2 regions of the Herbaspirillum seropedicae genome follow, and region 1 is predicted to be linked to the other one. Evidence: predicted binding sites of a transcription regulator. Region 1 holds the regulator's gene; the other holds the start of a gene.
What was found. Region 1 encodes FliA, which starts transcription of late flagellar genes. Its sites were predicted from a motif close to CTAAAGTTTNNNNNNNNNNNGCCGNTA; they were not measured.

Region 1 (3,246 bases):
CCAGGGCCAGACCATCAGCGCCAGCGACATCAGCCGGGTGCGCGGCGACATGTCGGCCCTGCCAGCCGGCGTGATCACCGAAGAATCGCAGGTCATCGGCCGTGTGGCCGGCATGTCCCTGCGCGCCGGCACGCCCCTGCGTATGGACGCCATCCGCAACCAGCGGGTGGTACAGCAGGGCCAGTCAGTGCGCGTGGTCTCCAATGGCCCCGGCTTCCAGATTTCCACCGAAGCGCGCGCGCTGTCCAATGCCAACGAGGGCCAGATGACGCAGGCGCGCACCGCTGCAGGCCAGGTGGTCAGCGGGATTGCCAAGGCCGGCGGGATTCTGGAAATCAACTATTGATACAGGGCAATTCCTCCTCGGGTCTCGTCATATGAGAGAATGTGAAGAAATATCCTTCACACCCCTCAATTAGATGCGCTGGCTGTTAAAGTTTGCGCGGAAATGGTCGATAATCAATGCGACAGGCGGGTGCAAAGCGCCCCCACCCTACAAGGAATACTGCCGTGAACGTTAACGACGCCCTCAAATCCGCCGCGCTCAACACTGAGCAGACCCAGGCCCAGCCTCGCAACAACGCCCAGGCGGGCGCGACTGCCGGCAACAACGCCGCCAGTTCTGCCGCTTCCGACAGCGTGCGCTTGTCGGCGACCTACCAGTCGCTGGAAACCAAGGTCAGCAGCAGCAGCGGCAGCTTCGATGCCAAGAAAGTCGCCGAGATCAAGGCCGCCATCGCCAATGGCACCTTCCAGATCGACGCCGACAAGGTGGCCAACGGCCTCATCGACACCGTCAAGACCCTGATCAACGCCCGTCGCGCCTGATCCCCCAGTACAGGATTGATCTGCATGAACCCGGCTAGCCAACTGCAACAGGAACAAGCGGCCTTGTCGCGCCTGGTCGAAAAACTGCGCCAGGAACAGGCGCTGCTGGCCGACGCCACGCCGGAAGGCCTAACCGAGGTGATCTCCGAAAAAGCCACCATCGTCGCCGACATGGCCACCCTGGCCGGCAACCGCCACGCTCTCCTGGGCCAGCTGGGCTACAGCGAAGACGAAGCCGGCATGCAGAAATGGATGAATGAGCACGGCAGCGAGACTGACCGTGAGCACTGGGCCGCCCTGTTCGAACTGGCGCAGGACGCCAAGGAACTGAACCGCGTCAACGGCCTGCTGATCGGCAAGAAGATCTCGCTCAACCAGAGCGCCCTGACCATCCTGCAAGGCAAGACCGGCGCCGGCAATTTCTATGGCCCCGATGGCCAGAACAGTATCAGCGCCTCTGGCCGCAGGCTGGGTGTAGTGTAAGCCCCCCCCTTCCCTGCCTCAGCAGAAAAGCAAAAGCCCGGCAATGCAAATTGCCGGGCTTTTTTCATGCTGGAGGGCCGCCGATGGGATCAGGCCACGCCGCTCCAGGAATGCTCGCGCAGATAGGAGCGCATGCGCGAAATGGCCTGGCTGTGCAGCTGGCAGACGCGCGACTCGGACACGCCCATGACGGCGCCGATTTCCTTGAGATTCATCTCCTGCTCGTAATACAGCGCCATCAGGATCTGCTCGCGCTCGGGCAGCGCCTTGATCGAATCCACCACTGCTTCGCGGAAGCCGCCATTGATCAGGTTCTGTAGAGGATCGTCGGAGTCCGAGGTCTGGTGACGGTCCAGGAAGTGCTCGTGGCCGCCATCGTCGTCATGGAAATCTTCGTAGTAGATCAACTGATGGCCGCCACACTCACTCAGCAGGGACTGGTAGTCCTCCAGGCTGATCTGCATGTGCTGCGCCAGTTCGGCTTCCTTCGGCTGCCGGCCCAGTTGCTGCAGCAGCGTCTGCATGGCTTCTTCGACCTTGCGGGCGTTCTGGCGGATGCTGCGCGGCAGCCAGTCGCTGCTGCGCAGCTCATCGAGCATGGCGCCGCGGATACGTTGCACGGCATAGGTCTCGAACTGCGCGCCATGGGTTTCCTCGTAGCGGTTGACGGCGTCGAGCAGGCCCATCATGCCGGCCTGGATGAGGTCGTCCACCTCCACGCTGGGAGGCAACTTTGCCTTGAGCTGATGCGCCAGCTTCTTCACCAGCGGCGCATGCTGCTCCAGCAAATCGTTCTTGCCTTTTTTTCCCTTGACGTTATACATGCACGTCACACTCCCAGACTCGCACCGTCGGTCGCCATCCCGTAAGTGCTGCGCGCCGATTCGGCCGCGGTGAATTTCTTGGACAGGCGCTGGAAAGCCAGCGCCGCCGTCGCGAACGGAAACACATCCATCACCGCACGCCCCTGCCCGGTGGCGCGACGGATATGGTCGTCGGCCGGGATGGCGCCCAGGTAATTGAGCTGCGCCGCCAGGTAGCGGCTGGCCGCCTGCGCCATGTTGGCGTAGACGGTGCGCGCCTCGGCTTCGGTCGCATCATTGACGATGAGGCTGAACGGGCGACGACCGATGCGGTCGCTCAGGCTCTTGAGCAGCACATAGGCAGCCTTGATCGAGGACGCCGTGGTCGAGACCTGGATCACGATCTCTCCCATCTCCATGGTCGGCACCGGCAGCGACTGGTCCGCCGACAGCACGCCATTGACCAGGGTGATCTCGGCCTGCTCGATGAGGCTATCGAAGATCTCCGCCAGTTGGCCGGCCTGCGGGTCACTGGCAGAGGGCACGCTGCGTCGCGCAATGCGCGCCATCGAAAAACCTTCCGGCAACATGCGGGTCGCTTCGCGTGGTGCGCGCTCCATGCGCGCCACCTCCTGCAGCGTGGCCACGTCATGGCGCAGGCCGATGCGGGTAAGCAGCCCGGTGGTGGCCACGTCGCCATCGATGACCAGCACGCTGTGCTTGGCCTGCGCCAGCGAAGCCGCCAGATTGATGAGCATGGCGCTCTTGTCTTCTTCCGCTAGCACGGAAAAGAAGGTAAACAGCCTGGGGACCGGACGCTCCAGCATCCGGCGCAGTCCAGCGGCCTGGTCGCCATCGTAACTAGCCAAAGCTCACCTCGCGCAGACCTTTGTCATTCATCGACATGGCGGTGGGACCGATCACGCCGGGTAACTCACCCTCCTGGAATTCGAAGGGCGCGGTCTCGCGCTTTTGCTTGAAGGCGCGGTCGGCCAGGTAGAGCTTGTTGGCCACATGCAGGTCTTCAGGCACGCGCTGGCCGTTGGCCACATAGTGCAGGTTGAGCTTGTGACGGATCACCACGTCCAGCACATTGCCGATGGTGGCAGCTTCGTCGAGCTTGGTGATGATG
Region 2 (3,246 bases), 1.1 Mb from region 1:
CTCTTCCCTTGTTCAAATGGAAAACACGTACATCAATTCCGCGCAGGGACATTGAGGCCCTGCTGCACTTCACCATCGCTGGCGTCGGTGGGGACGTTGAGCGATCCGCTGTCCTTCTCCACCATTTCCTCGGCCTTCTTGTTCATGACGATGATGCTGATGCGGCGGTTGATCGGGTTGAACGGATCTTCCTTGTCCAGCAGCACCGCCGAGGACAGCCCCACCACCCGCAATACCTTGGATTCATCCATGCCGCCGATGATCAGCTCGCGCCGCGAGGCATTGGCGCGGTCAGCCGACAGCTCCCAGTTGCTGTAGCCCTTCTCGCCCTTGGAATAAGGGGTTGCATCGGTGTGGCCGGACAGGCTGATCTTGTTAGGCACATCGTTGAGGGTGCGACCGATCTCGTGCAGGATTTCCTTGGTGTAGGGCTGCAACTGCGCGCTGGCCAGGGCGAACATGGGACGGTTCTTTTCATCCACGATCTGGATGCGCAGGCCCTCGGAAGTGATATCGATCAACAGCTGGTTCTTGAACTGCTTGAGCGTAGGATTGGAATCGATCGCCTTTTCCAGCCGCGACTTCAATTCTTCCAGCCGGGTGCGCTCCATCTTTTCCAGCTCTTGCTGGGCCTGCTTGAGGTTCTGCTTGCGCGCCGTGACATCCGTCTCGCCCTTGCGCAGTTGTCCATCCTGGCGCGTCAGGTCCTTGCCGCCCCCGGGCAGCACGGTGTTGGCGTCACCGCTGCCGGAACCGCCAGCCATGGCCACCTTCAGCGGCGTCTTGAAGTATTCGGCGATGCCGTTCAAGTCACCCTTGGCGGTAGAGCCCAGCAGCCACATCAGCAGGAAGAACGCCATCATCGCCGTGACGAAGTCGGCGTACGCAATCTTCCAGGCGCCGCCATGATGGCCACCGCCGCCCTTCTTGATGCGCTTAACGATTATGGGACGTAGCCCTTCGTCGGCCATGCCTTACTCCTGCTTCAATGCTGTAGATGTGTATCGGTCTGCGGCCTGTGGACGCATTACTTGCCCCTGGCTTGCTTGACGTGTTCTTCCAGCTCCAGGAAGGTCGGACGCTCGGTCGAGAACAGGACCTTGCGGCCGAATTCGATCGACAGCGCCGGCGCATAGCCATTGAGGCTGGCCAGCAGGGTCACCTTGACGCACTGGTAGATCTTGGTCGATTCATGCAGCTTCTGCTCCAGGAGGCTGGAGAGCGGACCGACGAAACCATAGGCCAGCAGAATACCGAGGAAGGTACCCACCAGCGCGTGCGCGATCAGCATGCCCAGCTCGGAGGGTGGGATACCCACCGACTCCATGGTGTGGACCACGCCCATGACCGCCGCCACGATACCGAAGGCCGGCATGCCGTCGCCCAGCTTGGCGATGCAGTGGACCGGGATCTCACCCTCGTGGTGGTGGGTCTCGATTTCATTGTCCATCAGGTTTTCGATCTGGAAGGCATCCATGTTGCCCGACACCATCAGACGCAGGTAATCGGTCATGAATTCGATCAGGTGATGGTCAGCCAGCACGCCCGGGTACTTGCTGAAGATGGGGCTGCTCTCAGGTTCTTCGATATCGCCTTCGATCGACATCAAGCCTTCCTTGCGGGACTTGGTGAGGATCTCGAAGAGCAGCGCCATGAGCTCCATGTAGAGCGCCTTGGTGTAGGCGGAGCCCTTGAACACAGTCGGCAGGGCCTTCAGCGTGGCCTTGATCGCCTTGCCGTTGTTGCCGACCAGAAAAGCGCCCCCCGCGGCGCCGCCGATCATGAGCAGTTCGATTGGCTGGAACAGCGCCCCCAGGTGCCCACCCGCCATGGCAAAGCCGCCGAAGACGGACGCCATGACCACGATATATCCAATGATGACTAACAAGTGCCTACTCCCGTCCCTGTGGCGTTGAGTGTATTTTCACGTTCATCAGATTACAGGTATTCCAATCAAGCAAATGAGGGAATACATATCCGAAAAACGCTCTTCCTTTTTGATTTACGGTCAAAGATGGGCAAACTTAAGACGTTACGTCTCGCAGCCCCTCCCCCGGCCATCGGAACATCCGGAACATCCGCTACATCCGCCAGCCATGCAACACCGGCCCGCCCCCTTCTGGCTGGATCACCACGTCCGGCGTGGCACCAGGAATATGGAATTCATAGCTTAGCAACAGGGAACCGGGCCGCATCTCGGCGCGCGCCTTGCGCCACAGCGCCACCATCGCGGCGGGCGAGAGGTAGGCAAAAATCACGTCGTAGTCAGCAAAATCAAGTAACAGATAATCACCCCGCACGAAACGGCAGCGATGCCGCCCCAGTGCGGCGCGCAGGCGGCTGACCAGCCAGGGCAAGGGGGCGATCTCGATGCCGATGAATTCGCTCTCGGGGCGCCGGCGGGCCAGGTCCAGCACCGCGCCGCCCAGGCCGCTGCCGATATCCAGGAAGCGGATCGCCCGGTCCGCCGGCAGCAAGCCCGCTACCGCATCCCAGGCCGCCTGCCCCGAGGGATAGAACGGCACCTGGCTGCGGAAGGTGGACCAGAACAGCAGCAGCATGAACAGGAATACCGCCAGGAACAACCACGAGGGCAAATGCAGCCGCCCCACCCCCAGCGCCGCCAGCGGAAACACCAGCAGGATCACCCACCACCAGACCGCCATGCGGCGCAGGCGCGCGGCCAACGCGGCCAGTACGCCATGCAGCAGGGAAATCTCGATGGAGGAAAAAGCCGACAGGCCCATGCGCTGGCACAGCACATCGATCAGGTTGGCCCCGATCAGGCCCAGCACAAACAGCAACAGCGCCTGAATGGCCGGCGCCTGCCGCAGCGGACGGCGGCGTGCGCCGACGTGGTTCTGGTGTTCGGACATCAGTTCAAACGGCCCCTATTGCGGATGCGACCTGCCGGGGCCGTTGCAATGCGCAGCTCCCTCAGGCGACCGCAGCCAGCGGCACGGCCACGGGAGCAGCCAGCGGCCGTGCCGCTTCGGCCAAGCCCAGCACCACAGCGTCCTTGGCCTTCTTGGTCTTGCCAGCGCGCGAAGGCATGTGGCACAGACCGCACAGGTAATCCTGGTGCAGGTCCAGACGATGCACGACAAAGTGGCCATTGCACTTGCAGCAGGGCGTGGTCATGAGCATCTTGCTTTCGAAGAAGCGCACCAGCGTCCATGCACGGGTCAGCGAGAGCACCGGCTCACCGGCGTCGTTCTGGCCGACCTGTTCCAGATAGAGCTTGTA

Region 2: a site for FliA is predicted at 2,003-2,029, ahead of motA (flagellar motor stator protein MotA). Genes of this name have one in related genera too.

The regions. Positions count from the first base shown of each region.
Region 1 covers NZ_CP011930.1:2,293,177-2,296,422, reverse strand. Annotated here, with positions in the region: gene flgA (flagellar basal body P-ring formation chaperone FlgA) at 1-346, shown strand, start outside; gene flgM (flagellar biosynthesis anti-sigma factor FlgM) at 511-828, shown strand; gene ACP92_RS10130 (flagella synthesis protein FlgN) at 853-1,311, shown strand; gene ACP92_RS10125 (RNA polymerase sigma factor FliA) at 1,401-2,135, opposite strand; gene ACP92_RS10120 (MinD/ParA family ATP-binding protein) at 2,141-2,941, opposite strand; gene flhF (flagellar biosynthesis GTPase FlhF) at 2,976-3,246, opposite strand, start outside.
Region 2 covers NZ_CP011930.1:3,401,605-3,404,850, forward strand. Annotated here, with positions in the region: gene motB (flagellar motor protein MotB) at 33-971, opposite strand; gene motA (flagellar motor stator protein MotA) at 1,028-1,888, opposite strand; gene ACP92_RS14945 (class I SAM-dependent methyltransferase) at 2,082-2,876, opposite strand; gene flhC (flagellar transcriptional regulator FlhC) at 2,938-3,246, opposite strand, start outside.